Regions from separate parts of the Halomonas sp. LES1 genome, predicted to be linked through region 2. Evidence: predicted binding sites of a transcription regulator. Region 2 holds the regulator's gene; the other holds the start of a gene.
The links. Region 2 encodes sigma-54, which starts transcription at its own class of promoters, with help from an activator protein. Its sites were predicted from a motif close to TGGCACNNNNNTTGCTNT; they were not measured.
Positions count from the first base shown of each region.

Region 1: glnA (glutamate--ammonia ligase) is a predicted target of sigma-54. The motif match lies at 10,911-10,928, and genes of this name have one in related genera.

Region 1 covers NZ_JAVRGC010000004.1:71,367-86,923, reverse strand. The annotation lists gene RM463_RS10720 (allantoate amidohydrolase) at 1-1,166, shown strand, start outside; gene RM463_RS10715 (FadR/GntR family transcriptional regulator) at 1,201-1,941, opposite strand; gene RM463_RS10710 (branched-chain amino acid ABC transporter permease) at 2,059-3,369, opposite strand; gene RM463_RS10705 (branched-chain amino acid ABC transporter permease) at 3,366-4,370, opposite strand; gene RM463_RS10700 (ABC transporter ATP-binding protein) at 4,402-5,106, opposite strand; partial or broken gene RM463_RS10695 (ABC transporter ATP-binding protein) at 5,093-5,872, opposite strand; gene RM463_RS10690 (sodium-dependent transporter) at 6,019-7,464, opposite strand; gene RM463_RS10685 (hypothetical protein) at 7,586-7,909, opposite strand; gene typA (translational GTPase TypA) at 8,070-9,920, opposite strand; gene RM463_RS10675 (glycosyltransferase family A protein) at 10,078-10,629, opposite strand; gene glnA (glutamate--ammonia ligase) at 11,064-12,470, shown strand; gene RM463_RS10665 (divalent cation transporter) at 12,568-13,284, opposite strand; gene RM463_RS10660 (DUF4124 domain-containing protein) at 13,448-14,014, shown strand; gene glnL (nitrogen regulation protein NR(II)) at 14,329-15,375, shown strand; gene ntrC (nitrogen regulation protein NR(I)) at 15,368-15,557, shown strand, end outside.
Region 2 covers NZ_JAVRGC010000002.1:211,111-226,667, reverse strand. The annotation lists gene RM463_RS05235 (HAD family hydrolase) at 1-107, shown strand, start outside; gene lptC (LPS export ABC transporter periplasmic protein LptC) at 112-696, shown strand; gene lptA (lipopolysaccharide transport periplasmic protein LptA) at 693-1,238, shown strand; gene lptB (LPS export ABC transporter ATP-binding protein) at 1,235-1,960, shown strand; gene RM463_RS05215 (RNA polymerase factor sigma-54) at 2,125-3,531, shown strand; gene hpf (ribosome hibernation-promoting factor, HPF/YfiA family) at 3,678-3,986, shown strand; gene ptsN (PTS IIA-like nitrogen regulatory protein PtsN) at 3,994-4,461, shown strand; gene rapZ (RNase adapter RapZ) at 4,502-5,407, shown strand; gene RM463_RS05195 (HPr family phosphocarrier protein) at 5,410-5,679, shown strand; gene pmbA (metalloprotease PmbA) at 5,697-7,037, opposite strand; gene yjgA (ribosome biogenesis factor YjgA) at 7,150-7,686, shown strand; gene tldD (metalloprotease TldD) at 7,804-9,258, opposite strand; gene RM463_RS05175 (AsmA-like C-terminal region-containing protein) at 9,255-13,085, opposite strand; gene rng (ribonuclease G) at 13,090-14,553, opposite strand; gene RM463_RS05165 (Maf family protein) at 14,707-15,306, opposite strand; gene mreD (rod shape-determining protein MreD) at 15,320-15,557, opposite strand, start outside.

The DNA of each region.
Region 1 (15,557 bases), on a different contig from region 2:
GCCCCGGGGTTACCCGGCTGTTCTGCTCGGAGGAGCACCGTCAGGTGCTCGAGCCGATCGGCGACTGGATGCGACAGGCCGGGCTGGAGCCGAGCCTCGATGCCTCGGGAAACCTGGTGGGACGCAACCCGCATGCGATCGCCGGGGAGAAGACCCTGATCCTGGGCTCTCACCAGGATACCGTCACTGAGGGCGGCAAGTATGACGGTATGCTCGGCGTCGCCCTGCCGCTGGTGGCGTTGCAGGCGCTGAAGGATCAAGGCGTGGATCTCCCTTATGGGGTGGAAGTGGTCGCCTTCGGAGACGAGGAAGGCACCCGTTTTCAGTCCACCCTGATCGGCAGCCGCGCCCTGGCGGGCACGCTGGATGACGATAGCCTGGCCGCCCGGGATGCCGAGGGTGTCAGCGTAGCGGAGGCCATTCGGGCCTTCGGCGGAGACCCCGGGGAGATTCCCGACCTGGCGCGTCGCCCCGAGCAGGTACTGGGTTTCGTCGAGGTCCATATCGAGCAGGGACCGGTGTTGGAGTCGCGTGACCATGCGGTGGGCGTGGTGACGGCGCTGACCGGTATCGAGCGCCACCGGGTCACGGTCACCGGCAAGGCGGGCCACGCTGGCACCACGCCCATGGCGGGGCGCCGCGATGCCCTGGTCGGTGCCGCCGAGATGGTGGTGGAGGCCGACCGCCGGCTTCAGGCCAGCGACAACTTCGTCGGAGTGGTCGGCAAGCTCGAGGTCCGCCCCAATGCCGTGAACGTGATTCCCTCCGAGGTGACCTTCACCCTGGAGCTGCGCTCACCGGACGGTGAGACTCGCGTCCACGGGCGTGAACAGATACTGAGCGGCATTCGTCGCCTGGCCGAGGCGCGTGGGCTCGAGGTGGCGATCGAGCGCACCTACGCCGCCGAGGCGGTAGCCTGTGCCGAGTGGCTGATCGAGGCTCTGGAGGAAGCGTGTGACGGCGTTGGCGAGCCGGTCGAGCGGATGTTCAGCGGGGCCGGCCACGACGGACTCGCGATGCATGATCTGACCGACATCGGCATGCTGTTCGTACGCTGTCGCGATGGCCTTAGCCACCACCCGGATGAGGCGATCACCGCCGAGGATGCCGAGCGCGCCACCCGGGTAATGATGCAGTTCCTGCGCGCGATGGAGTCGCGAGTCTGACAGGCAGGACGGAAGAGGTCTGACGGCTCTCGATTCAGCCGGTAAGGAAGCCCCGCTGCACCTGGGCCTCGTTATCGTTCATCACCGCCTGGGCGGAGAGCATGTGCTCGCGCATCAGCGCGCGAGCTAGCTCGGCATCGCCGGCCTCGATGGCGTCGAGGATACGTGCATGATAGCGACACCCGGTGGGCCCGATCTGGTGGGCGCCAGGCTCGTAGAGCCGACGATACACGGTGAGGTCCGAGAGCACCTGCACGATGAAGCGGATGATGAAAGAAAGCAGCGGGTTGCCGCCGGCGAGCTCGGCCAGCATCTCGTGGAAGTGCAGCGACTCCATGTGCTGTTGTCGCTCGCCTTCCATGTCGCGGGCGGGTTCCGCGTAGCTGTGCAGGCTGTCGCGCAGGCGAGCCAGGTCCTCGGCGCCGACCTTGCCAGCCAGTGATGCGGCCAGCTCCGGCTCCAGCGCCAGACGGATCTGATAGACATCACGAATCGAGACGTCCTGGAAGTAGAAGTAATGGCTGAGTAGCGCCGTGGCCTTGGCTTCGCTCATGCGGCAAACGAAGACGCCGCCACCGGGTCCGGTTCGGGTCTCCACCAGCCCCTGGGCCTCCAGCACGCGGGTACTCTCGCGGATGGTGCCCTTGGAGACATCCAGCCTGGCCATCAGCTCCGCCTCGCTCGGCAGTCGGTCACCAGGCATCAGCTGGCGATCCACGATCCAGCCCTTGATGGTGTCCGCCACCCGATACGGTAAACGCCGACTCGCTGCCATTCGTCTCGTGTGCTCCTTGTGGTGACGAGGCCCATTATCGGCAAGATGGCGGGGCTTGGCTAACGCCGAAGCCACGCTTTCAATCTCTATTCTCTCCTTTGGCGTCTTTGGCGTCGCTCAGCCATGATGCTTCACCTTCTCGGGCAGCAACCCCTTGGGGGCGAAGCGCAGCACCAGGGAGATCAGCAGGCCGATCACGAACACCCGGGCCTGCAGGGCGCGGCTGTCGAGGTTGGTAGTGGCCTCCCAGCCGAAGCTGCCCTCGCCCAGGGTGACCGCCAGATCCAGCACCGCCAGCGCCAGGGGCTCCGACATCACCCAGATGATATAGACCGCGAAGGCCCCGAAGAGGGTGCCGAGGTTGTTGCCCGGGCCGCCGAGGATCACCATCACCAGTACCAGGAAGGTGTGGTTGAGGGGCAGGTAGCCCTGGGGGTCGAAGAGACCGTTGAAGCTGCCCAGGGCGGCGCCACCGATCCCCATCAGGATGCAGCCCAGCACGAAGATCTCCAGGCGGCGATGGTTGATATCCTTGCCCATGGCCGCGGCGGAGATCTCGTTGTCGCGGATGGCACGGATCATGCGTCCCCAGGGGGCGTGATAGGCGCGGGTGAGCAGGTAGAAGATCGCCACGATCATCACCGCGGTCACCGAGAAGTAGAGCGCCCGGGCCAGGGTGAAGCCCACCTCGGCGGGGCCCGGTACCGGCCAGGGCAGCGGCGAGACGGTGGCGGTGCCGCGGGTCAGCCAGTCGGCATTCTTGAGCACCGCCTTGATGATCTCGGCGATGCCCAGGGTGGCGATGGCCAGGTAGTCGCTGCGCAGCCCCAGGCAGACCTTGCCGATGAAGTAGCCCACCACCCCGGCCACCACGCCGCCGACGATCCAGCCCAGCCAGGGGGGCAGCCCCAGGCCGCCGATATAGTCGTACTGCGACTCGATCTGCTCGGTGACCACGCCCAGGCGGGCCGAGACCAGCAGGTAGAAGAGCAGCGCCAGGACCACCGCCAGGCCGGTGCGCAGGCGCTTGGGAACGCCCAGGTGGTGAAGACGACTGGCGCCGACCACCACCAGTAAGCCCCCCAGGGCCATCAGCACCACCATGCCCAGCTCGCCGGAGAGGGGGCTGGCCCAGAACTCGCCGTTGACCGGCATGCTGAAGGCCATGGCGCAGTAGCCGCCGAGGGCCACGAAGCCCATCACGCCGGCATTGAACTGGCCGGCATAGCCCCACTGGATGGTCAGGCCCAGGGCCAGGATGGCGTAGCAGGCGGCCTCCACCAGCATGCGGGTGCTGTAGGCGGCGCCCATGGTGGCAAAGACCCCGAGGATGGCGGCCATCAGGAGGGCGAACAGCACCACCTCGCGCAGGGGGAAGCGCGACGGCGCGGCGACCAGGTCCTCTCGATGCGTTTGCTGTGTGCTCATATCACCTTACCCTTGAAGATGCCGGTGGGGCGCCACACCAGGATGGCGACGAGGATGAAGAAGGGCACCACGATCTTGTACTCGGAGCCGACGAAGGCCAGGTTGCCGGCGCCGGAGAGCCACTCCGGCAGGCTGTCGCGGAAGGGCCGCAGCAGCACGCCCCAGTTGAAGACCGCCAGGGTCTCGGCGAAGCCCACCAGGAAGCCGCCGGCGATGGCGCCGTAGGGGTGGCCGACGCCGCCGACGATGGCCGCGGCGAAGATCGGCAGCAACAGGAAGAAGCTGAGGTCCGGCTTGAAGGTGACATCCAGCGACAGCAGGGTGCCGGCGATGGCCGCCAGCCCCCCGACGATCACCCAGGTCACCGCCACGATAAGGTTGGTGTTGATGCCCGAGGCCCGTGCCAGGTCGGGGTTGTCGGACATCGCCCGCATCGCCTTGCCCAGCCGCGAGCGCGACAGGAAGAGATGCAGACCCACCACGCAGATCACGGTCAGCACGAACAGGATGAGCTGCGGCTCGGTGACCACGATCGGCGCTCGGGCGCCCTCGAAGGGCAGCGCGAGCCGAAAGATCTCCTTGCGGTCGTCGACATAGAGGCTCTCGCCGCTGGTGCCGGCGAAGACCCGGATCAGCCCCTGCAGCATCAGGGTCACCCCCAGCGAGGCGATCACCATGACGATGGGCTTCACGCCGTGGGCCCGCAGCGGCTTGTAGAACACCCGGTCGATGCCTACCGCCAGGCCGGCGGTCAGCAGCATGGCCAGCGGCAGCATCACCACGGCGGTGGGTAGTCCGACGGCGGCACCGGCCTGGGGGAAGGCCAGGGTCAGTAGCAGCACCATGAAGGCGCCGAAGGTCATCATGTCGGCGTGGGCGAAGTGGGCGAAGCGCATGATGCTGAAGACCAGGGTCACCCCCACCGCACCGATGGCGTAGATCGAGCCGGTCACGCTGCCGGCGACGATCACGTTGTTGATAAAGAAGACGAGTTCATTCACGAGGCTGATTCTCCTTTTCCTCCCGGGCCGCTCAGCCGCCCAGGAAGCTCCTGGCCACTTCCGGGTCCGCCAGCAGGGCGGCACCGGTATCGGTGAAGCGGTTCTGGCCGGCGGCCAGCACGAAGCCCTTGTCGGCGATGGCCAGGGCCTGCTTGGCGTTCTGCTCCACCATCAGGATGCCGACACCGGCGGCATTGACCTGCTTCACCTGGGCGAAGATCTCGTTCATGTAAAGCGGCGAGAGGCCGGCGGTGGGCTCGTCGAGCAGCAGCACGCTGGGCTCGGCCATCAGCGCACGGCCCATGGCGACCATCTGCCGCTGGCCGCCGGAGAGCTCGCCGGCCGGCTGGTGTCGCTTGTCATGGAGAGGCGGAAAGAAGTCGTAGATCTGCTTGAGCATGCGCTTGACGTTGCCCGGCTTGAGGAAGGCCCCCATCTGCAGGTTCTCCTTCACTGTCAGGCTCGGGAACACATTGTGCTCCTGGGGCACGAAGCCCATGCCCTGTTGCACCAGGCGATGGGGCGGCAGGTTGTGGATGGGCTCGCCGCGCAGCAGGATTTCGCCCTGGGTGACGACGAGCTGGCCGAAGATGGCCTTGAGCATGGTGGACTTGCCGGCGCCGTTGGGGCCGACGATGACACCGATCTCGTCGGCCTCGAGGGTCATGTTCACCCCGTTGAGGATGTTCATGCCGCCGTAGCCGCCATAGACGTCACGCGCTTCAAGTAGTGGCATCTTGGGACGCTCCGAAGTAGGCCTCGATGACCTCGGGGTTGTTCTGGATCTCCTCGATGGAGCCCTCGACCATCACGCTGCCCTGGGCGAGCACGATCACCGGGTCACAGAGCCGGGCGATCATCTCCATATCGTGCTCGATGACCAGGAAGGTGTAGCCCATCTCGCGGTTGAGCCGCTCGATGTTCTCGACCAGGTCACCGAGCAGGGTTCGGTTGACCCCGGCGGCGATCTCGTCGAGCAGCACCACCCGGGCATCGGTCATCATGGTGCGACCAAGCTCGATCAGCTTCTTCTGCCCCCCGGAGAGGTTGCCGGCAAGCTCGTTGCGCACGTGATGCAGGCCGATGAAGTCGATCACCTCCAGCGCGCGGCGGCGCACCTCGGCCTCCTGGGAGCGCACCAGACCGGGCTTGAGTCAGGTGTTGAACAGGCTCTCGCCTGCCTGGGCCGGTGGCACCATCATCAGGTTCTCCAGCGCGGTCATCTGGGAGAACTCGTGGGCGATCTGGAAGGTGCGCAGCAGCCCCTTGTGGAACAGCTCGTTGGCCGGGTGGTTGGTGATCTCCTCGCCATTCAGGAGCACCTTGCCGCTGTCCAGCGGCAGGGCCCCGGCGATGATATTGAACAGGGTCGACTTGCCGGCGCCATTGGGGCCGATCAGGCCGGTGATCGAGCCCGCTTCTACCGAGAGCGAGCAGTCGTTGATCACCTTGAGGCCGCCGAAGGCCTTGTTGACGTGTTGCACGTCGATCATGGGTACCATGCGTTATGTCTCGTGGTTGTTTTATCTGCTTTTTTTATTTGCTTGCTTTATCTGCCTGTTGCATCCAGAAGAGGCATCTCTGCCGGCGATGCCTTGCCAGGCCGCTTCGCTGCCCCCGATAAACGCCCCGATGGGCGGCACGGGAATCAATGCGTCGGGTCATCCTCCATCAGGAAGATGCGGCTGGCGGCGAAGGCACCGACGATCACCACCGCGCCGATGGTCGGGATCAGGTAGCCCCCGACCTGGGGGATGGCGTGCAGGAAGACGAAGGCGACCGCGGCCGGAGCGATGAAGCGCACCAGAAAGCGCCAGGTGATGAACCAGGCCCCGCTGGTGCCCATCTCCTTCACTACCTCGGAGTGGGTCAGGGCCCAGCCGGCGAACAGGGCGATCAGCATGCCGCCCAGTGGCATGAAGATATTGCTGAGCAGCTCGAAGAGGTCGAAGGGGTGGTAACCGAACAGGTCGTGGAAGGGGCTCGCCTCGGCCCAGAGGTTGAAACTGATCACGGTGAGCAGGCCCAGTGCCCAGGTGGTCACTACCATGACGAACACCGCCTGGGGGCGGGTGAGGTCGAAACGCTCGACCAGATAGGCGGCCACCGGCTCGATCAGCGAGATGGAGGAGCTGAGCGCCGCCCCCAGCACCAGAACGAAGAAGACGCCACCGATCAGTGCACCGGCGGGCATCTCGGCGAAGGCCAGCGGCAGGGTGATGAACATCAGGCCCGGGCCTTGACCGGCGTCGAGCTCGGCCCCGAAGACCAGCGAGAAGATCGCCAGGCCGGCGACCACGGCCACGGCGGTATCGACGACGGCAACGATGATCGCGGTGCGGGTCAGCGACACCTCGCCGGACATATAGGCGCCGTAGGCCATGATGGCGCCCATGCCGAGACTCAGGGTGAAGAACGACTGGCCCATGGCCTCCAGCCAGCCCTCCAGGCTGAGGTCGGCGAGATTGAAGGTGAACAGGAAGTCGGCCGCGGCGGGGAAGTCGCCGTGGGTCACGCCATAGGCGAGCACCACCAGCAGGATCACGAACAGCGCAGGCATGATCACCCGCAAGCCGCGCTCGATGCCCTGGTGGACGCCGAGGCCGACGATCAGCCCCGAGGCGACGATGAACAGGGTGTGATAGAGCGTGAGCAGCGCGGGGGAGGCGAGCAGGGCATCGAAGTCGGTGGCGATACTCTCGATATCGGCCCCGACCAGGGAGCCGGTCAGCATCTGCCAGGTGTAGTGGATGGCCCAGCCGGCGATCACCGAGTAGAAGCTGAGAATCAGGAAGGCCGAGATGCCGCCCAGCCAGCCGATGGCTTCCCAGCCTCGTGAGGTGCTGTGGGTGCGGGTGAGGAAGCGCATGCCCATGATGGGGCTGCGCCGGCTGTTGCGACCGAGCATGGTCTCGGCGATCAGGATCGGGATGCCCACGGCGAAGATGGTGAGGGCGTAGACCAGAAAGAAGGCCCCACCGCCGTTCTCGCCGGCCAGGTAGGGGAAGCGCCACAGGTTACCGAGGCCGACCGCCGAGCCGATCGCTGCCAGCAGGAAGGTACCCTTGTGAGTCCAGACGTTATGCGTGCTCATCGTGGCTCCGAGGCTGAGTCCGTGGGCCGGTGGCCGTTTCGCCACTGTGCGCCAAAACCCGGTCGGTAACCAGTGCACTCCGTTTACGTCGCGTTAACGTTCTGGAAGATAAGGGTATCGACTACCCATCCTGGTCTCTGTCGTCGGAGTCACCCAGGGTCGGCTCCAGGGCGCGGCAGGCGTCGGGGAGGCGGACGGTGTCGCCCAGGGCGAGCTTGCCGTGAGACTTGAGGCGGCGGCCGTTGTCCACGGCGATGATCGCCGCCACATCGCCGATGCTGGTGCCATCCACGTAGGCCTCGACCTTCACGCGCACCACGGCGCCTTCGTGGCGCGCCGAGAGGATATCGCCGGGCCCCGGTTCGGAGTGGCCGCTGCTGTCCTGCTGGAAGTGGCGCATCACGCTGTCGGCGCCGGGGTCGTCCCACTCCACGTGCTTGTGCATGCCGGTTCTCCTGCTCGGATGGCTGTCGGCGCGGCAAGCCGCGCCCGTCATGGGTGACTCCAGCATAGAAGGTTGCGCCAGCCCAGGGAAAGGAACGGCCGACGAGCGGCCATGAAAAAGCCCGCCGGGTGGCGGGCTTGGCAGAGCGATACGGCAGCGCTTACTTCTTGGCGGCGCGCTTGCGCTCGTTCTCGGTCAGGTGCTTCTTGCGCAGTCGAATATGGTTGGGAGTGATCTCGACCAGTTCGTCGTCATCGAGGAACTCGATGGCCTGCTCCAGAGAGAACCTCACCGGCGGGGTCAGCACGATGTTCTCGTCGTTGCCCGAGGCACGCATGTTGTCGAGCTTCTTGCCCTTGGTGGGGTTGACCACCATATCGTTGGCGCGGTTGTTGATGCCGATCAGCATGCCCTCGTACACCTCGGTGCCGTGGTCGATGATCAGCTTGCCACGCTCCTGCAGGGCATAGAGGGCGTAGGCCAGTGCCTTGCCCGGGACCATGGAGACCAGCACCCCATTGCGGCGCTCGATGGCGGCGTCGGGCTTGAGCGGGCCGTAGTGGTCGAAGCGGCTGGTGAGGATGCCGGTGCCCGAGGTCAGGGTCATGAACTGGCCGCGGAAGCCGATCAGGCCACGCGCCGGGATGATGAAGTCCAGACGCACACGACCCTTGCCGTCGGGGTTCATGTTGCTGAGCTCGCCCTTGCGGTAGCCGAGCTCCTCCATGATGGCACCCTGATGCTGCTCCTCGCAGTCGATGATCACTTCCTCGTACGGCTCCTGCATCTGGCCGTCGATCTCGCGGATGATCACCTCGGGGCGGCCCACGGCGAGCTCGAAGCCCTCGCGGCGCATGGTCTCGATCAGCACCGAGAGGTGCAGCTCGCCACGACCGGACACCTTGAACTTCTCGGGGGTATCGCCCTGTTCGACACGCAGCGCCACGTTGTGGATCAGCTCCTGCTCGAGGCGATCCTTGATGTTGCGGCTGGTGACGAACTTGCCGTCCTTGCCGGCGAACGGCGAATCGTTGACCTGGAAGGTCATGGAGACGGTGGGTTCGTCCACCGAGAGCGGCGGCAGCGCCTCGGCGGCGGCCGGGTCACACAGGGTGTCGGAGATCGCCAGGTTGTCGATACCGGTGATGCAGACGATATCACCCGCGGTGGCCTCGTCGGTCTGCACGCGCTCCAGGCCCAGGTGGGTCATCACCTGGCCGACCTTGCCCTTGCGGGAGTCGCCCTCCTTGGTGATGACGGTGACCTGCTGATTCGGCTTGACGGAACCGCGGCTGATGCGGCCCAGGCCGATGACACCGACATAGCTGTTGTAGTCCAGCGCCGAGACCTGCATCTGGAAGGGGCCGTCGAGCTCGACCTTGGGCGGCTCGACGATATCGACGATGGCCTGGAACATGGGGGTCATGTCCTCGGCCAGTTGGTCGGGCTCCGGGCCGGCGATGCCGTTGAGAGCCGAGCAGTAGATGATCGGAAAATCGAGCTGCTCATCGGAGGCGCCGAGATTATCGAACAGGTCGAAGATCTGGTCGATCACCCAGTCGGGGCGGGCGCCGGGGCGGTCGATCTTGTTGACTACCACGATCGGCTTCAGGCCCTGGTCGAAGGCCTTCTGGGTCACGAAGCGGGTCTGGGGCATGGGGCCATCGACCGCGTCGACCAGCAGCAGCACCGAGTCGACCATGGACATGACACGCTCGACCTCGCCGCCGAAGTCGGCGTGTCCGGGGGTGTCGACGATATTGATGTGGTAGTCCTGACCGGCCGGCGCCTGCCAGCGGATCGCGGTGTTCTTGGCCAGGATGGTGATGCCGCGCTCCTTCTCCTGGTCATTGGAGTCCATGACGCGCTCCTGACCTTCGGCCTTGCGGTCCAGGGTGCCGGACTGGCTGAGGAGCTTGTCGACCAGGGTGGTCTTGCCGTGGTCGACGTGGGCAATAATGGCGATATTGCGAAGATTGCTTACATCAGAATGACTTACGGTCGTGCTCATAAGGTGTGACTCGCTGATATGTACGCACCTATGTACACGTTCTGGTAAGTACCCTAGGCGCGGGGCAGGGATGTGGGACGCGTATTGTACAGATTAGCGGTGCGCAGGAGTAGCAAGTTTGCCGATGTGGGCTGTGTTTCCTGGCGCTGCGGAGGGGTCAGCCTGCCTGGCGGTTCGTGGTGATGCGCTCCAGGCGAGCCCCGCAGTGGCGCAGGCGCTCCACCAGATCGTCGAGGGCGCCATGGTCGAGCAGCGGGTCACAGCCGCCGAGGCGCTCGTACCATTGACGGGCCATGCAGATGCCGACGATGGGGGTCGGTTTCTGGCGCTTCAGCAGTCGGGCGAACAGGCCGGGTGGCTCGCCGGACAGGGTCACGGCGTCAACCTCGCCGGCATCGATGCGCTGCACCAGCTGCAGCAGGGCGCGGGTCGAGGCGATACAGCCAAGGATGGGAAACACTAGCACCGAGCCGCTGGTGTCAGCGATGGTGGCATTGAGCCGTTCGCCCAGCGGGAGGCCGGAGAGGCGCACATGGCGGGCCTTGTAGCGGCTGGCGATACGGGTGACCCGAACGTCATGGGTATCGTCGATCACGATCAGTTCGATGCTCTGGTCGGTAGTGAGTGGTGCCACTAATGAGAGTTCTCTGGGTAGCCTTGCACCGGCATTGCGTGCATCGATGAGTAGGGTGCCGGATGGTAAGGCCATGAGGAACTCCGAGGCCAGAAGAAAAGGCTCTGGACGACGGCCTGGAGTCGCGGCCGGCGGGTAGGTTGTAATAAAATGTAGCTTGAAGTTAATTGACGTATCAAATGTTATTGATGCTACGTGGTGGTGCCTCCGCCTCCATTTGTGCACCAGAATGGTGCGCAGGCTGGCGAGCCTCTCCCCCGGTACGCCCGCCCACACCTGTTTAGCACCGGAAGGATCCGAAAATAAGTTCCTTTATTCAATATCTTGAGAATTTCTTTTCTGCATGGTGCATAGGTTGGCACGCCGCCTGCAATGTTATGATCATCAGTCAGTGTTATGGGGCCGTCGTGGGCAGCGTGCCTGCGGCGTGCTACAACAACTTGCCGGGGTTCCTGCATTCCGGTGCCTGAACCCCTCAATTATCGAGCCATGCTCAACCGGAGGACACCATGTCTACCAAGACGCTCGCCCTGATCGAAGAACATGACGTCAAGTGGGTCGACCTGCGCTTCACCGATACCATCGGCAAGGAGCAGCACGTCACCATTCCGGCGCGTGATGTCGATGAGGAGTTCTTCGAGAACGGCCAGATGTTCGATGGCTCTTCCATGTCTGGCTGGAAGGGGATCAACGAGTCCGACATGATCCTGCGACCCGAGGATGGCACCGCCTTCCTGGACCCCTTCACCGAGGACGCCACCCTGGTGCTGCGCTGCGATGTCATCGAGCCGGCCACCATGCAGGGTTATGACCGTGACCCGCGCTCCATCGCCAAGCGTGCCGAGGCCTACCTGCAGTCCACCGGCATGGGCGACACCGCCTTTTTCGGTCCGGAGCCCGAATTCTTCATCTTCGATGAGGTGCACTGGAAGGCCGACCCCGAAGGGGCGATGTACAGGATCACCTCCGAGGAGGGGGCCTGGGCCACCGATCGTCAGGTCGAGGGGGGCAACCTGGCCCACCGGCCGCGGGTCAAGGGTGGCTACTTCCCAGTACCGCCGGTGGACAGCTTCCACGATATTCGCGGTGCGATGTGTAACACCCTCGAGGCAATCGGCCAGAGCGTCGAGGTGCACCACCACGAGGTGGCCAACGCCGGTCAGAACGAGATCGGAGTCAAGTTCAACACCCTGGTCAAGAAGGCCGACGAGGTCCAGGAGATGAAGTACGTGATCCACAACGTGGCTCACGCCTACGGCAAGACCGCCACCTTCATGCCCAAGCCGGTGGTGGGCGACAACGGCAGCGGCATGCATGTGCACCAGTCCTTCTGGAAGGAGGGGGTCAACCAGTTCGCGGGCGACGAGTACGCCGGCCTCTCCGAGATGGCGCTCTACTACATCGGCGGCATCATCAAGCACGCGCGTGCCCTGAACGCCTTTACCAATGCCTCCACCAACTCCTACAAGCGTCTGGTGCCGGGCTTCGAGGCGCCGGTCATGCTGGCCTACAGCGCCCGCAACCGTTCGGCCTCCATCCGTATCCCCTACACCGCCAGCCCCAAGGGCAAGCGGGTCGAGCTGCGTTTCCCCGACCCGACCGCCAACCCCTACCTGTGCTTCGCGGCGATGCTGATGGCCGGGATCGACGGCATCAAGAACAAGATCCACCCCGGCGACGCCATGGACAAGAACCTCTATGACCTGCCGCCGGAAGAGGGCAAGAAGGTGCCGACCGTGGCCCATAGCCTCGACCAGGCCCTGGAAGCGCTGGAACAGGACCGGGCCTTCCTGACCGAGGGAGGTGTCTTCACCGACGACATGATCGATGCCTATATCGAGCTCAAGAGGGAGGATGTGGATCGTCTGCGCATGGCGACCCACCCGATCGAGTTCGACATGTACTACAGCTGTTAACTACGCACTGCAGCTGTTGATGAGAGCCCGCGGGCTCTGATTATTCGGCCTACGCAAGCGGCACGCCTTCGGGCGTGCCGCTTGCGTTATCACCGACTCAATGGATCAGCATATGGCCCACGATACCCAGGGCGAAGCCGAGCACCGCGCCGAGCGGCGGGCCCCAGTGGCGCTCGAGCCTGGCCTGGGGGGCCAGGTCCTGGAACACCGAGTAGAGGATGCCGCCGGCGGCAAACAGCATGATGGCCGCGACTATCGAGGGGTAGTCGGACAGCCACCAGAACCCACCGAGGCCGGCGAGCGGCCCCAGCCAGGCCATGGTGAAGAACATGCCGACCAGGCGGCGTGAGGAGTAGGCGGTGCTCTGGCGCAGCTCGTGATAGGCGTTGAAGCCTTCCGGCAGGTTCTGCAGCGCCATCAGGCCGGCCAGCAGCATGCCGCCGTTGCTGCCATAGGCGAAGGCGGCCCCCAGCGCCAGCGCCTCGGGCACGAAGTCGGCGAGCATGGCGGCAAGCTGGCTGGCCGAGGAGCCGCTGCGTGCCAGCATCACATCCAGTGCCATGAAGGCAGTGCCGCCGGCCAGGAACCAGGCGGCAGCGCCTCCTAGGGAGAGGTCCGGCAGGCTCTCGGGCACCAGCACCAGGGCCACCGCCGAGAGCAGAGCCCCACCACCGAAGGCGATGATGCCGTGGCGCAGCTCGCTCTCGAGCCACGGGATATCGATGCGCTCCTTCCAGGCCGCCCAGGCCCCGAGCGGCATCGCCATGCCCGCCATCAGCGTCAGTGCCACCACCGCTTGCCAGTTGTCCACCATCGGTCTCCTTGGAGTGTGTCTACAGGGCCATCCTAGGCCGTAGCCTCGCCGCTCGGCCAGTTGCTGCTGGCGCTGGGGCATCGGGCCTGCTTATGATGTGATCTACATTATCGGCAGGCGGCAGGTTGCCGGCGATCGACTCTTTGGCAAGGCGGAGACCCCCATGGGCAAAACGGTCCTGACACTCGTGCTGGCTCTGGGCGTAACACTGACGGCCTACGGCCAGACCATCTATCGCACCACGGACGCCCAGGGGAATGTGGTATTCACCGATGATCCCGACCTGGGCGGCGAACAGGTGGAGCTGGCGCCGGTGACGGTGGTACCGTCCCGGGGGAGTGCAGACGCCGGCCAGGTCGCGCCGCGGCCTACTACTAATAGTGCGCCCGCGACGTCCCGTCCGGGGCAGCCCTTCATGCCCTATGACAGCTTCCGCATCGTCTCACCGACCCATGAGCAGGCCTTTCCGGTAGGCGTGGCGGGTAATATCGCCGTGGACCTGGGGATCTCGCCCGGCCTGCGCGAGGATCATCGCGTCAGGCTGCTGGTGGATGGCCAGATCAGCCAGTCGGCGATGCACACCTCGGCCTTCATGGTGCCCAACATGAACCCTGGTGAGCACGTGCTGCAGGCCGAGCTGCTGGATGCCCGCGGCGAGATTCGCCACTGCACCTCTCCGGTGACGATCTATGTGCTGCGCGCCAACGTGAATCGCCCGACCAATGGCTGAGGACGCTTCCGGACGTCCCCGCCTCCTCCTGCCATGACACTGTCCCCCTTCTGATCGACGCCTGCCGATAAGAGGAGGGCAGTGTGTTCCGCTGTCTCGATCCCCGCTATCCCGATCCTCGCTGTTTCGCTTGTCGCCGGGGACGGTGCAGGGCGCCACGAAATGCACTAATTTGGTGCATGTATGGCGCGTCTCGTCCCGTCATAAGCCCGGCCAGGGGCCTCGCGCCCTGGCCCGCTTCTTGCTTCATCTAGACGTCCCTCTTGCACAAGCCCTCTTGCAAAAGCTGATCTGGAACCGATATGGCCGCTGCGATGTACCAACGCCTGATGGAACACCTCTCCACTGCCGTGCTGCTGCTGGATGGTGAGCTCAGGGTGACATGGATGAATCCCGCCGCCGAGGCACTGCTTTCGGTCAGCCTGAGCCGAGTTCGGAGAAGTGCACTCTGCTCGTCGATGGAGCAGGAGGATGGGATGGAGGGGGTGCTCACCAAGGCGCTGGATGCCTGCCACCCCTTCACTCGCCGTGAGGCGCGCCTGGTGCTGTTGGGAGGCGAGCCACTGACCGTGGACTTTACCGCAACTCCCCTCGCCGAGGACGAGCTGCTGCTGGAGGTGGAGCCCCGTGATCGTCTGATCCGTATCTCCCGGGAGGAGGCGCTGATGACCCGCCAGGAAACCGTCAAGGTGCTGACCCGGGGGCTGGCCCATGAGGTCAAGAATCCGTTGGGGGGCATTCGTGGCGCGGCTCAGCTGCTGGAGCGCGACCTGGGGAATCCAGCGCATCATGAGTTCACGCGCATCATCATCGAGGAGGTGGATCGCCTGCGCGATCTGGTCGACTCCATGCTGGGGCCCAATCGAGTGGCCCGGCACGAACCTCTCAGCATTCACAAGGTGCTGGAGCGGGTCCGCACTCTGGTGCTTGCCGAACACCCCGGGGTGCGCATCGAGCGTGACTACGACCCCAGCCTGCCGGACCTCTCCGCTGACGAGGCGCAACTGATTCAGGCGGTGCTCAATGTGGTACGCAATGCCATGGTGGCGATGCACGAGGCGTCCACCCCCGAGCCACGGCTGGTGCTGCGCACCCGGGCGCGTCGTCAGTTCACCCTGGGAGCCGAGCGCCATCGGCTGGTGTGCGAGGTGGCGATCATCGACAACGGGCCGGGCATCCCCGAGGCGCTGCAGGAGACGCTCTTCTACCCCATGGTGTCGGGGCGTGCCGGAGGCAGCGGCCTGGGGCTCTCCATCGCCCAGGGGATCCTGCATCAGCACCAGGGGCTGATCGAGTGCGCTTCGGCGCCGGGCCATACCGAATTCCGACTGCTGATTCCTCTGGAGACGCGCCATGACTGATGTTGCACGCGTGATGGTCGTCGATGACGACCGCGCCATCCGCTGGGTGCTGGAGCGCGCCCTGGCCCAGCCCGACCTCGACGTGGAGTGCCTCGAGCGTGCCGACTCGGCTCTCGAACGCCTGCTGGCCGACCCGCCTGACGTGCTGATGACCGATATCCGCATGCCGGGCATCGATGGTC
Region 2 (15,557 bases):
AGCGCGGCGGTGGCCAGGGGGCGGCCCGCGAGATCGCCGATACCCTGCTGCGCACCCAGGGCCACTGGGATGCGGTCATCGACACTTACCTGCACGGAGCCGGCTAGGATCATGCGACTGCCGCGCCCCGGCTTTCGTACCGGACTGACCCTGCTGCTACTGGCACTGGGCGGCGGGCTGGCGCTGCTCGATCTACGTGGCCCCGACATCATCCAGCAGATACCGCGCGATGCCGCCGGGGAGCCCGACTTCTATCTCGAGAATGCGCACCTGACCCGCTTCGACGCCGAGGGGCGCCTGCACCAGCAGGTGACGACCCCCCGCCTGGCCCACACCCCCATGGATGATGTGACGCGTCTTGAGTCACCCCATATCAGGCTCCATGACCGTGGCGGCCGACTCTGGCTTGCCGAGGCCGACAGCGGCCGGCTGGGGCCCGGGGGCAATCCGCTGCGGCTCGAGGGCGAGGCCCGGCTGCACGCCCCCGCCGAGCAGTGGTCACTGGCGACCGACACCCTGCACTATGATGCCGACACGGGGCATGCCTGGAGCACCACCCCTGCCATCCTGCGCCAGCCTCCGCAGCATATGCGTGGCGAGCGCTTCGATGCCTGGATCCATGACAACCGGGCACGCCTGACCGACAATGTGCGCGGCCACCATCCGCCCGAGACCTTCGAGGAGTCCTCGTCATGAAGCGCCCCCTGCCCTCACTGCTGACCGGCGCCCTGCTGCTGACGCTGCTGCCTCTCGCCCCAGCCAGCCTGGCGCAGAGCCAGCCTCAGAATCAGGATGCCAGCGCGCCCATTCTGGTGGAGGCGGACCGCCTCGATCTCGACGACCGCGCCGGCACCGCCGTGTATACCGGCAACGTGGACATTCGCCAGGGCAGCATGCGCCTGACCGGGAGTCGCGTGGAGATCCGCCGTAACGCGGCAGGCGAACTCTCCCGGGCAACCGCCATCGGCGATCGAGCCTATCTCGAGCAGCAGCCAAACCCCGCCGAACCCGTCATCAAGGGGTGGGGGCGCACCATTGTCTATCATGTGGCCGAGCGTCGTGTTGAGCTGATCGACCGCGCCGAACTCCATCAGGGGGGCGACACCTTCGAGGGCGGTTACCTGGAGTACTTCCTCGATCGCCGGGTCGTGCAGGCCCGCGCCGATGCCGAGGGGGTCGAAGGCAATCAGCGCATTCGCATGACCCTCCAGCCGGAACAGCAGCAAGGGGAACCATGAAGACCCTTCACGCCCGCCACCTCGCCAAGAGCTACAAGCGTCGCCGTGTGGTGCAGGATATCGGCCTGTCGATCCGGCAAGGCAGCATCGTCGGACTCCTCGGCCCCAACGGCGCCGGCAAGACCACCTCCTTCTACATGATCGTGGGGCTGGTGCGCGCCGATGCAGGTACGGTGACCATCGACGAGCAGGACCTCTCCCACGCCGCCATGCACGAGAGGGCCCGGGCCGGCATCGGCTACCTGCCTCAGGAGGCCTCGATCTTCCGCAAGCTGTCGGTGGCCGACAACATCATGGCGATCCTCGAGACCCGCCGCGACCTCGACCGCAACGGCCGTCGAGCACGCCTGGAGCAGCTGCTCGAGGAGTTCCATGTCACCCATATCCGCGACAACCTGGGCATGAGCCTGTCCGGCGGCGAACGCCGCCGGGTGGAGATCGCCAGGGCCCTGGCGACCGAACCCGCCTTCATTCTTCTCGATGAGCCCTTCGCCGGCGTCGACCCCATCTCGGTGGGCGAGATCAAGGGCGTCATTCGTCAGCTGAAGGCTCGCGACATCGGCGTTCTGATCACCGATCACAATGTCCGCGAGACCCTCGACATCTGCGACACCGCCTATATCGTCGGCGACGGTCAGATCATCGCCGAGGGCGATGCCGAGTCGATCCTTGCCAACCAGAAGGTGCGTGAGGTCTATCTCGGTGCCGACTTCCGCCTCTGACGCAAGCCCCTCGCGCCTGGTGATGGCGATGGCGACAGCCCTGGCAGCGGCAGGCCAGCGCGACAGCGCCCACCAATGGCATGATTATTGCTTAAGATCGTATTGCACGATGCCCTGCCAGGCACTAGGGTAAGGCTTTCCGACATGCCAGGAGGACGCCTGCCATGGCCATGAAGGCATCACTGCAATTACGGGTCGGCACCCAGCTAACCATGACTCCCCAGCTGCAGCAGGCCATCGCCCTCCTGCAGCTCTCCACTCTCGACCTGCGCCAGGAGGTCCAGCAGGCGGTGGAGAGCAACCCGCTGCTGGAGCTCGACGATGACTTCGGTGAGCAGGCCACTCAGGAGCCTGTGCAGGACGACTGGGCAAGCGAAATTCCCGAGCAGCTCGCCACCGACAGCGACTGGTCGGACACCTATCAGGACCTGGCGGCGCCCAGCGGCGGAGAGGGGCCCGATTTCGAGCGCCAGGCGGAAGGCCAGAGCCTGCACGGCCACCTCTCCTGGCAGCTGGCGATGAGCGATTTCGACCCACGGGAGCGCCAGATCGCCGAGAGCCTGATCGACGCCGTCAACGATGCCGGCTACCTCACGGCCCCCCTCGACGAGATTCGAGACGGCCTGCAACAGCAGGGGCTGTCAGACCTGCGCAGCCAGGAGATGGAGCGAGTCCTGCGGCATCTGCAGCAGTTCGAGCCCACGGGGATCTTCGCCCGCGACCTGAGTGAATGCCTGCAGCTTCAGCTCGCCGCCCTGCCCGACGATACGCCGCACCTGCCCCAGGCGCGGCGCCTGGTCCGCCAGTTCCTGGAGGCCCTCGGCAACGATGACCGCCGCCTGCTCAAGCGGCGCCTGGGGCTGGACGACACGGCGCTCGACGCCTCCATCGCCCTGGTGCGCAGCCTGGACCCCCGCCCTGGCAGCGCCTTCTCAAGCGTCACCGATGACTACGTGATTCCCGACCTCGTCGCCTTCCACGACCAGCGTGGCTGGCACGTCGAACTCAACCCCGAGGCGATCCCACGGCTGCGCATCCAGCCCGATTACGCGGCACTGATCCGCCGCGCCGACAAGAGTGACGACAACACCTTCCTCAAGGAGCACCTCCAGGAGGCGCGCTGGCTGATAAAGAGCCTGACCAGCCGCAACGATACCCTGCTGCGAGTGGGCCGCGAGATCATGGCGCGCCAGTTCGACTTCCTGGAGCAGGGTGAAGAGGCCATGAAGCCACTCACCCTGGCCGATATCGCCCAGACGGTGGAGATGCATGAATCCACCATCTCGCGGGTCACCACCCAGAAGTTCATCCACACCCCCCGCGGGGTCTTCGAGCTCAAGTTCTTCTTCTCCAGCCAAGTCGGCAACGAGGGCGACACCCACTCCAGCACTGCCATTCGCGCACGCATCCGCAAGCTGATTCAGGAGGAGCCGCCGCGCAAGCCGCTATCCGATAGCCGCCTGGTCACGCTGCTCGACGAGGCCGGCATCCAGGTCGCCAGACGAACGATCGCCAAGTACCGTGAAGCCATGGGCATCCCCTCCTCCAGCGAGCGCAAGCGCCTGCGCTGAGGGCGATTGGCAGGGAACCATGCCCCCCTGCTCGACTGGCTCAACCCCTTGAACATGGCGGGAAATCGCCCCGGGACCGCCGGGGGGTATGCAAGGCAGGAAAAAGGGTTACAATCGAATCACAACCATCGAGCAAGGAGCGTGTCATGCAAGTGAATATCACCGGCCTTCATGTTGAACTGACCGATGCCCTGCGTGACTATGTCAACGAGAAGCTGACTCGCGTGGAACGCCATTATGACAACATCACCAATGTGCAGGTGACACTGTCTGTCGAGAAGGAGCGTCAGTCCGCCGCCTGCACCATGCATGTTGCCGGTGCCGAGCTGCATGCAGAAGCCCAGGATGTCGACATGTACGCCGCCATCGATGCCCTCGCCGACAAGCTGGATCGCCAGCTGGTCAAGCACAAGGAAAAGGCCCAGGCTCGCGCCCAGGGCGCCGGCGCCCGCTGAACCCACGATGTCCTCACTCGAAACCATTCTTCCCCCGGAGCGCACCCTCTTCGATGTGCCCGGGGGCAGCAAGAAACGGGTGCTGGAGTTCTTCAGCACCTTCATTGCCCAGAACACACCCAGCCTCGACAGCCAGGAGGTCTTCGCGAGGCTGATCGCCCGCGAGCGTCTCGGCAGTACCGGCATCGGCAACGGCGTGGCCATACCCCATGCCCGCAGCCCGCACTGCAAGGCGCCCATCGCCGGCTTCCTCAAGCTGTCCGAGCCGGTGGACTTCGACGCCATCGATGGAGAACCCGTCGATCTGGTGTTCGTGCTGCTGGTTCCCGAGGAGGCCGATGCGGCCCACCTGACCCTGCTGGCCCAGCTGGCCGGCATCATGAACGACGTCGATACCCGCATGCGCCTGCGCCGCAGCTCGAGTCAGCGCGACCTCCATGACAGCCTTACCGAGGCCATTCGACGACAGGGTTGAGCGGTAGCGCCCCCTCAGCCAGAACGACCAGGAGACCTCCATGCGACTCGTGATCATCAGCGGCCGCTCCGGCTCGGGCAAGTCAATCGCCCTGCAGGCGCTGGAGGATCTCAGCTACTACGCCATCGACAACCTGCCGGCCATGCTGCTGGGTTCGCTGGTCGACGAACTGAGCAACCCCGAGTCCCAGCGCACCTCGATCGCCGTCAGCATCGATGCCCGTAACCTTCCCCAGGCCCTGAAGCGCTTTCCCAGCCTCCTCGAGGAAGTGCGTGAACGCGGCATCGACTGCCAGGTGATCTACCTGAACACCGACGCGCGCATTCTGATCGAGCGCTACTCCGCCACCCGGCGCCGACATCCGCTGACTCGCGAGAGCGAGATGACGCTCGCCGAGGCGATCGACTCCGAGGAGCAGGCACTCTCCGGGATTCGGGACCTGGCCGACCTGGTGATCGACACCTCACGACTGACGGTTCATGAACTACGCGCCCGAATCGCCGACCAGGTAGCCCACCATCGCCCCGAGCAGCTGACCCTGACGGTGGAGTCCTTCGGCTTCAAGCGCGGCGTCCCCCTGGACGCCGATCTGGTGTTCGATGCCCGCTGCCTTCCCAACCCCTACTGGGACCCACGCCTCAGGCCCTTCAACGGCCAGGATGCCGAGATCGTCGCCTTTCTCGAGGACTACCCGGTGGTGCAGGAGATGCTCACCGATATCCACGACTGGCTGACACGCTGGTTGCCGAGGTACGCGGCCAGCCATCGCAGCTATCTCACCGTGGCCATCGGCTGCACGGGGGGCCAGCACCGTTCGGTCTATCTCGCCGAGCGACTGGCCAGGCAGCTCGCCCAGCAGCAGACGCGGGTACGCTTGCGCCATCGCGAACTGGGCACTCAGGACACCTTGCCCGGCCCCGAGACCCCACCTCATCAAGGAAGTTGAGCGTGCCGCAACGCAGGTTGACCCTTACCAACAAGCGCGGGCTCCATGCCCGCGCCGCCACCAGGCTGGTCCAGTGCTGCCAGCCCTTCGCTGCCCACGTTCAGGTGGCCAACGGCCCGATGCAAGGGGAAGCCAACAACATCATGTCGCTGCTGATGCTGGCCGCTCCCTGCGGCACCGAGCTCACCGTCAGTGCCGAGGGCAGGGACGCCGAACAGGCCCTCGACGCCATCGAGGCCCTGTTCGACGCCCGCTTCGACGAGGATGAGTAAAAAGCCGTAAGCCCGCCTCAGCCGCCGGCCACCGTCATCTCGTCGATCAGCCAACTGCCGGTATGGATGCTACCTCGGGTATCGATATCGCTGCCCACGCCAGCCAGCCCGCTGAACATCGCTTCCAGGTTTCCCGCAATGGTGAACTCCTCCACCGGGTACTGAATCTTGCCATTCTCCACCCAGAAGCCGGCCGCCCCCCGCGAATAGTCCCCGGTGACGCCATTGACCCCCTGCCCCATCAGTTCGGTGACCAGCACCCCCCGGTCCATGCGGGCAAGCAGCTCATCGCGCGATGCCAGCGGCGCCGAGATCCGCAGGTTGCGAGCCCCGCCGGCATTGGCGGTGGTCTGCATGCCGAGGCGACGCGCACTGTAGGCCGAGAGCATGTAGCTGGCCAGACGCCCCCCGTCGATAAAGAGGTTGTCACGGGTCTGGACGCCATCGTTGTCGAAGGGGGAACTCGCCATGGCACCGACCTCCATGGGCTTCTCCTGCAGGCTGAACCACGCTGGGAAGAGCTCCTCGCCGAGACGGTCGCAGAGGAAGGTTGCCTGGCGGAACAGCGCGCCGCCGGCGATGGCACTCATCAGCGAGCCGACCAGCCCGCCGGCCAGGTTCGGGTCGAAGAGTACCGGCATCCGCCCGGTCGCCGGACGCCTTGCCCCCAGGCGGCGCAGCGTGTGCTCGGCGGCGCTCTCGCCGACCCGCTCCGGTGCCAGCAGATCGCGTGGGTCCCGGGCGCTGGTGAAGTCGTAGTCACGCTGCATGCCGGCATCGTCTTCGGCGATCAGCATGCAGGAGAGCGAGTGGCGACTGCCGCACTGGCTGCCCAGGAAGCCGTGGCTGTTGGCATAGACCCTTACCCCCTCGCCGCTGGAGAGCGAGGCGCCGTCGGAGCTCTTGATTCCGGCCTTGCCGCGGCCGGCGGCCTCGCAGGCCAGCGCCAGCTCGACCGCCTCCTCGGTGGTCAAGGCCCAGGGGTGGTGCACATCGAGGTCCGGCAGATGGGTGGCCATCAGCGCGGCGTCGGCCAGGCCGGCGGCGGGATCCTCGCCGGTATAGCGAGCAATGGCGATGGCCTTCTCGACCACGGCACGAATGGAGGCTTCGCCGGCATCGGTGGAGGAGGCACTGCCCTTGCGCTGGCCGAGATAGACCGTCACCGCGATACCCTGATCGCGCGAGAGCTCGACGGTTTCCACCTCCCCTTCGCGAACGCTGACGCCGACGCCCTGGTCGACGCTGGCGCCCACTTCGCAGGCGTCGGCCCCCAGCTTCCGGGCCAGTTCCACGGCCTGTCGGGAACGGCTCTCCAGCAGGGTCTGCTGGGCGGCGGCATCGAAAGCCTGAGTCATCTCTAATCCTCCTTCGGCGGGCCTGCGAGCCACGCCTGTGATGTTCATTCTCAGCCCGGTGAAACGGACTGGTATACTGTCGGGACACCCAGCCCCAACCGATGGAAGCGGCATGTCCCAGGAATCTCCCCGCGAGTTGCTCGACCAGATCCTTCAGCAATCGGACAACGACGAACGCCCCAGCAAGTCCCAGCTCAAGCGCGAGATGCAGGCGCTGCAGACGCTGGGCGAACAGATCATCGCCATGACACCCGGCGAGCGAGCGCGCTTTCCCCTCTCCGACGACATGCTCGCCGCCGTGGAGGAGACCTCACGCATCCGCTCCCACGAGGGGCGGCGGCGGCACATGCAGTACATCGGCAAGTTGATGCGTCGCGAGGATCTCGCGGCGATCCGTGCCGTCCACGACGAGATCGAGCAGGAGACGCTGCGCCGCGATCACGCCTTTCATCGCCTCGAGAAGTGGCGCGATCGACTCGTCGACGAGGGCGACGCCGCGGTGGAGGCCTTCGTGGCCGACTACCCCCACGCCGACCGCCAGGCCCTGCGCCAGCTGATCCGCAATGCCCAGCGCGAACGCGCCCAGGACAAGCCACCGGCCAGTTCACGCAAGCTGTTCAAGCTGATCCGCGATACCGCCGGGCTTTAACGCCACCCGGGGCTGATCCGGCGGCAGGCGCCGGGCCGACGAGGAGGCGCTGTAGACCCATCCCTGGGCGCTACCTCGGCCCTCCTCTTCGGCCTGCCCCCGGCGCCCCTCACTCAGTCAGGATGCCGTGCCACCCACGGTCAGCTCGTCCAGCTTGAGGGTCGGCTGGCCGACACCCACCGGCACGCCCTGCCCCTCCTTGCCACACACGCCGATACCGGGATCCAGCGCCATATCATGGCCGATCATCGAGACTCGCCCCATGGCCTCGGGGCCATTGCCGATCAGCGTCGCCCCCTTCACCGGGGCGGTGATCCGGCCATCCTCGATCAGATAGGCTTCACTCGCCGAGAACACGAACTTGCCGGAGGTGATATCCACCTGGCCACCGCCAAAGCTCACCGCATAGAGGCCACGCTTGACGCTTTTGAGGATGTCGCCGGGGTCATCCTGTCCGGCGAGCATCACGGTATTGGTCATGCGCGGCATCGGCAGGTGGGCAAAGGATTCGCGGCGGGCATTGCCGGTGGGCGCCATGCCCATCAGCCGCGCGTTCAACTTGTCCTGCATATAGCCGGTGAGGATGCCATCCTCGATCAGCGGGGTACGCTGACCCGGGGTCCCCTCGTCATCGACGCTCATCGATCCGCGACGGTCGGCCAGGGTGGCGTCATCGACCACGGTCACGCCCGGTGCGGCGACGCGCTCGCCCATGCGGCCGGCGAAGGCTGAGCTTCCCTTGCGATTGAAGTCTCCCTCCAGGCCGTGACCTACCGCCTCATGGAGCAGGATGCCCGGCCAGCCAGGCGCCAGCACCACCGGCAACTGGCCCGCCGGGGCATCGACGGCCTCCAGGTTGACCAGCGCCTGACGCACCGCCTCCTGGGCGAAGCGTTCGGCGACACCCTCGTCGCGCAGGCGCGACATGGGATAGCGGCCACCGCCACCGGCACTACCACGCTCGCGCCGACCATTGCGCACCACGATCACGCTCACGTTGAAGCGCACCAGGGGACGGATGTCGGCCGCCAGGGTGCCATCGCTGGCACGCACCAGCACCACCTCATGGACCCCCGAGAGCGAGGCACTGACCTGGCTGACCGACGGGTCGGCGGCTCGGGCCACGCGATCCGCCTCCTTGAGCATGGCGACCTTCTCCTCGGCGCTGAGCCCGGCGAGCGGATCGACCCCGGCATAGCGCGCCGGGGGACCGACGGCAACCGGCGTGCCCAATGGCAGACGGTTGCCGCTGCGCACGATGCCCGCCGCGGTACGCCCGGTCTCGCCAAGCGCATCGGCGGTAATCTGATTGGAGTAGGCGAAGCCGGTCTTCTCGCCGGCCAGGGAGCGCACGCCCACCCCGCCGTCGATGTTGTAGCTGGCCTCCTTGACCTCGCCATCTTCCAGCACCCAGCCCTCGTGCCAGCTGCGCTGGAAGTAGAGGTCGGCGTAGTCGATACCCGACCCCATCGCGTGGCCGAGGCCGGTGTCCAGGTCATCCAGAGAGAGACCACCGGGCGTCAGCAGGATGCCGGCGGCTTCATCAATCAATGCGTGTCTCGCTTGGGTCATTCGGCGCTTTCCACTGAAATCCGCGGCGCGGTCCAGGGACCGCGCACGCGATAATGAATTCGGGTAACACTGTCGATGGCATCACCAAACAGGCGATCGGCAATAAACAGGGCCCCCCCCACCACCGGAGCACCGGCGATGACCGCCGCCAGTGGCAGGTTGCGGCTGACAGGCAGTGTGACGCCCAACCGCATGTCGAGTTCCCGGCGCGCCAACGCGACGCTGCCATCGAGAGTGAAGCGAGTGGCAGGGCCCACGATCTGGACCGGCCCCCGCGTCTCGAGACTGCCACCATACAGGGTCGCCGCGCCAGTGACACGGTCGAAGGCCGTTCCTCGCCCGGTCATATCGGAGAAGTCCAGCCGCAGACGGCGCACCAGGTTATCGATATTGAGCAGCCCCACCAGACGCGCCGGGGTCGACTCCAGCTTGACGAAGCGCCCATCACGCAACTCCGTCTCGACGCTGCCCCGGGAGCGCTCCAGGGCAAACTGCCAGGGCGTCCCCGGCCAGGCCAGCTGGCTCTTGACGCTTGTCTCGCCGCTACGGATCACCGGGTCCTGAGCCAGGCGTTCCAGCGCCGTTCCCAGGTCCCGTCCGATCAGCTCCAGGCGCGCACGGGTCAGGCTGGCCTCGGGACCCGCCGCCTCCCAGACCAGCTCGCCACGGGCACTGATCTCCCCCAGGGTAAGCCCCAGGGGAGCGATGCTGAGTCGCTCGGGCGTCGCCTGCCAGCGGGCGGTCAGAGGCCCCAGACGCCGGCCCTGGCGCTCGATATCGGCGATGCGCAGGCGCCCGCCGGGCAGGTCGGCGACCCAGCCGGGAAGCGGCTGAGGCTCCGGGGGCGTGGCTATCTCGTCGAGCAACGAGCCGACCCGCTGACCGGTGGGCATCAACGCATCCAGCGAGAGGCGACTCAGGCCGATGTCCAGTGGCTCGGCGAGCTGGGGCCGATAATCGAGCCGCCCCTCGAGCAGACTGCCATCCAGGGCCAGGTGCCAGCCGCCGCCAGGCTGCGGACGCGCGGTGGTATAGAAGGAGCCGAGGCAGCGATCCTCATGCTGCAGACAGTCGCTGGCCACACGCACCTCACGCAGGTCAATGCCTGCCCCCCCTGTACCACGACGGCCTGCCACCCCCGAGAGCGCCTCGCTCCACGCGGCGGGAGAGAGGCGCGGCAGGTAGGCATCGACCCACCATCCCGACCCCGAGGGCCAGGCAGGCGCGGATTGGCGGCCCAGCCACACCTGCCCCTGGCTACGCTCACCACCCGGCAGCGAGCGCCAGCGCAGCTTAAGCGCCTCGCCCAGGCGCCCCTCCAGGTGCCCCTGCGTCAGATTCATGTCGAGCCGAAGGGGGCGAGACTGTGCCGCCGGCTTGCCCAGCGGCGCCGGCAGATCGGCGGCCAGCCCTTGGAGTGAGCTCTGCAGGAGTAGGGAAGCCTCGTCGCCGACGCCCAGCCGACCACGCCAGTCGAAACGCCCGGTCAGCCGCTCGGCAAGGGCGGACGCGCCCCCCAGCTCGAGCAACGGCCTCGCCTCGGCGGTACCAGTAAACTCGACCCCGCCGTTCAGGGTATCGATATCGGCACGCAATGGCCCGCCGAGCAGGCGCCCCTCGAGCCGCCCCGTAAGACCACCCTCGGCGCCCTGCTGGCGCCATGTCAAGGGGCCACTCAGCTCCCTGGCACGCAGGCCCAGTGGCTGATATTCGACAAGGTCAAGACTCGCCTGGGTCTCGATCGAGAGGTCCAGCGCCTCTGGGCGCTCCAGGGGCAGCTCGAGTTGCAGGGCGCCCTCGGCATGCCCTTCGGCTTGCCACTCCTCCATGATCTCCATGCCCTCTACCGGCATGTTCAACAGGAAGCGTCGCAACGCGGAGGCGCTGGCATACAGTTCGCCTTCTACCTCCAGGCGTTCGTCGACCAGCCGTACCCGGCCGTCGCTCGCTGTCACGCCGAGACTCTCGGCATGCTTCACCTCGGCCTCCAGGGTGGTGTCGTTGAGCCGCATCCGCCCCTCGACACCCTCCAGCATCGGCCAGCCCGGGGCGATGGGCAGACGGCCGTCGCGAATGGCGAGGTCGAGGCCAAAGCTCGGCATGATATCTTCGTCGCCGTCTCCGGAGAGCGGCACATGCAGGCGCAGCGAGCCCTCGGGAACCCGCCCCGCCACGCCATCGGCAAGCCAGTCGCGCAGCTCGTCATCGAGAACGCCCACCGGCAGCCACTCGACAAGCGGTGTCTCCACGGCATCGACCTCCTCGAGGGCCAGGGTCAGGCCGAAGCCTCCCCGATTCCCCTGCCCGGCGGAGAGGCCGAAGCCACCGCTGACCTCGGCACCGTTCCATCCCACCCGCAGATCACGACCGCTGACCATGCTACGGGGGCCATCGTAGACCCAGCGCACCTCCCCGGAGGCGTGATCGAGTACCATGGGGGCGGCGAAGATCTCGGGGAAGTGAAGGGTGGACGTCTCGTTGCCGCTGAAGCGCACCCGGCCATTGCCACCCTGAGCCTCTACCCACATATCCAGCGGCCCGCCCCCCGGCGCCTCCTGCCAGGGCGATACCTCGACCCCATGCAGGGACGCCCGCGCCTGCCACTGCCCCTCCCGGAAGCCAAGCCCGAAACCGGCCACTCGGCCGCGTGGATCGAGGCTGTCCACCGCCCGGGCCAGCGCCTCGGGCAGCGGCACCCGATCGCGCCAGGCGGCCAGGGACCCCAGGTCGAAGGCGCTGGTGTTGAGCCACCACTCATCACCATCGCCGCTCAGATGCCAACGGTAGGGCAAGGCAGGCCCCCAGCGTGACGCCAGTTCGTCCGGCTCAATCGTTTCGGGGCTCTCCGCATCGCCCTGAAACCAGGCCTGCCAGCCGCTCTCCCCCCTCAACCACTGGCCGCTCCCGGTCACGCTATCCAGCGTCAGATGATGACGCTCGCCCTCGGCGTCGCGATGGCTGACGGCCAGCCGCTCGACATCCAGGGCCAGGCGGGCATCGGCCAGGCGGCCGCGCTGCCAGCGTCCCCACAGGCTGGCCTCGCCCCGCGCCTCATCGAGGCGCAGCGGCTGATTGCGCCCCAGCACCGCGGCCAATGCGACCAGGCTATCGAGACGCATCTCGGCCTGCAGGGCGGCGCTGAAGTCACGAAACCCGGTCTCGCCCGGCAGCACCTCCAGGGCGACCTGCATGGCGATATCCGCGTCGCTCACCAGGCGCAACCTGCCTTCGAGATGGGCGCGGCGGGCATCGCCAGTCATCAGCAGCCGCGGCGCCTCGAAGGCGACGCGCTGCTCACGCCCATGCAACACCACGCGCACATCCTCGGCCCAGGCCCGTTGGCGCAGCAGCACCCCGACCCAGAAATCGAGACGCTCGAGATTAAACTCCCCCTCGGGCTGAAGTTCGGGAGGGAGTTCGGCGGGGTCGGGCCAGTGCCAGCCCCCCTCTGGAGTCTGATAGAGGTGCAGGGTCATGCCTTCGAGGCGAGCCCCCTCCACCACCGGTATCCCCTCGCGCAGGCTCTGCCAGGTGTCCAGGCGCAACTGCCCCTCCCGTACCTCCAGCAACGGCCTGCCGCCCTCCCGGGTACGCAGTTTCAAGCCATCGAGCGTGACGTAAGGGTCGAAGCGTGCAAGCCCTCCCTCCAGGGAGGTAATTTCCACCTGTGCCGCGAAGCGCGCCGACAGCAGGGCCTCCAGCCGCGGCAGCTGGCCATCGGCCAGCCCCAGTGCCAGTCGCGCCAACAGCGTCAGCATCGCCACTGTTGCCAGCCCCAGGGCCAGCAGGGTCAGGGTCCAGCGCATCACCAGGCGGGTCACGGACATGGGCTCACATCAGCACGATGTCGTACTGCTCCTGGGAGTAGTGGGTCTCCACCTGGAAGCGGATGGGCTTGCCGATGAACTCTTCCAGATCGGCCACCGCCGCGGACTCCTCGTCGAGCAGGCGGTCCACCACCGCCTGGGACGCCAGCACCATGTAGGTCTCGGCGCTGTAGGCCCGCTCCTCACGCAGAATCTCGCGAAAGATCTCGTAGCAGACCGTCTCCGGGGTCTTGAGCGTTCCGCGGCCGCCGCAGGTCGGGCAGGCTTCACAGAGGGTCTGCTCCAGGCTTTCGCGGGTGCGCTTGCGGGTCAGCTGCACGAGGCCAAGCTCGGTGACACCGGTACACTTGGTCTTGGCGTGATCCCGCTCCAGCGACTTCTCGAGCATGCGCAGCACCTGACGCTGGTGCTCGGGATCCTCCATGTCGATGAAGTCGATGATGATGATGCCGCCCAGGTTGCGTAGACGGAGCTGGCGGGCGATGGCGGTCGCCGCCTCGAGGTTGGTCTTGAAGATGGTCTCCTCGAGGTTGCGATGCCCCACATAGCCGCCGGTATTGACATCGATGGTGGTCATCGCCTCGGTGGGGTCGATCACCAGGTAACCACCGGACTTGAGCTGCACCTTGCGCCCCAGCGCCTTGTGGAGCTCGTCCTCGACGCTGTAGAGGTCGAAGACCGGTCGCTCGCCGGCATAGTGCTCGATACGCTCCACCGCATCGGGCATGAACTCCTCGGCGAACTCCACCAGCCTGACGTAGTTCTCCCGGGAGTCGATGCGCACCTTCTCGATATCGTCACGCATCACATCCCGCAGGATGCGCATGAACAGCGGCAGGTCATCGTAGATCACGCTGGGCGCCGAGGAGGTGACCTTGCGCTCGCTGACCTTGCGACATAGCCGCAGCAGGAAGTGCATATCGGCGGCCAGCTCCTCGACGCCCACCCCCTCGGCGGCGGTGCGCACGATAAAGCCGCCGGTCACCTCCAGGCTCTGCTGGGCCTGGGCCTCCTCGATCAGGCTGCGCAGGCGCTCGCGCTCGCGTTCGTCTTCGATACGCTGGGAAACGCCATGGTGTGGCGCATCCGGCATGTAGACCAGATAACGCGAGGGTACCGAGAGGTGAGTGGTCAGGCGCGCCCCCTTGGAGCCGATCGGATCCTTGGTCACCTGCACCACCAGCGCCTGCCCCTCGTGGAGCAGATGCCCGATGGAGAGCTGCTCCTCGGCCGGCGTGCCGGCCGGCATCACCTCATGGGCATGGATGAAGGCGGCTCGATCGAGGCCGATATCCACGAATGCCGCCTGCATGCCGGGGAGGACCCTGACCACCCGGCCCTTGTAGATATTGCCGACGATGCCGCGACGGCAGGAGCGCTCGATGAAGGCCTCCTGCAGCACGCCGTTTTCCACCACGGCGACGCGGGTCTCCATCGGCGTCAGATTGATCAGTACTTCGCCGCTCATGCGGAAATCCTTGTCCAGAATGCCTTGCGGCCATTATGACATAGTGTCAAGCCTCCAAGGCGTTGATCCGTTCATCATGACAGGGCAATCGCCGATGGCAGCACCACTCGACAAGGCAATGCCGGCGAGAGGCTGCCGGCAGCAATCAGCGCATCACGACCCGAGCACCCCGTCCCATAGTGCCACCCCCTGACGGCGCAGAAGCTCGGCGGTCTCGTATAGCGGCAGCCCCACCACCGCGGAGTGGCTGCCGGCAATATGCTCGATAAACACCGCTGCACGCCCCTGGATGGCATAGCCACCCGCCTTGTCGGCGGGCTCCCCGGTGGCCCAGTAGGCGGCGATCTCGGCATCGGAGATCTCACGCATCACGACCCGCGTGGCGACACAGCGCTCGAGCAGGCCCGCGGGGCCGGTCACTGCCACCGCCGTGAGCACCCGATGCTCGCGGCCGGCCAGGGAGCGCAGCATGGCGGCGGCGTGCTCGGGTCCCTCGGGCTTGCCGAGTATCTCACCGTCACGCACCACGGCGGTATCGGAGCCAAGGGTCGGCAGGCGAGAGCGCTCGGCGCCGGCCAGCGCCTTGTCGCGGGCCAGGCGGGTGACATAGGCCTCGGCCCCCTCACCCGGAACCGGGGTCTCGTCGATATCCACCGGACATACCTCCAGAGATACACCGATGGAGGCCAGCAGGTCGCGGCGCCGTGGTGATGCCGAGGCCAGACAGAGGAGAGGGGGAGTGATGACGGACATGGATAACCTCCGATCAGCCACCGGTCAGCCGCCGCCCCAATGCATTGAACAGGGTGGCGAACCAGGGCCAGAGCAGCGCGCCGATCAACGCCGGCGTCAGGAAGGAGAGATGAATGGAGAAGGGGCCCAGCAGGGTTCGCAGCCACTGCTCGCCCAGCTGCATAAACCCCAGCAGCACCAGCACCATCAGGGCCTGCTGGAGCAGCGAGTAGGCGCGAAATCGCGGATAGACCAGGGCACACAGGAAGGCC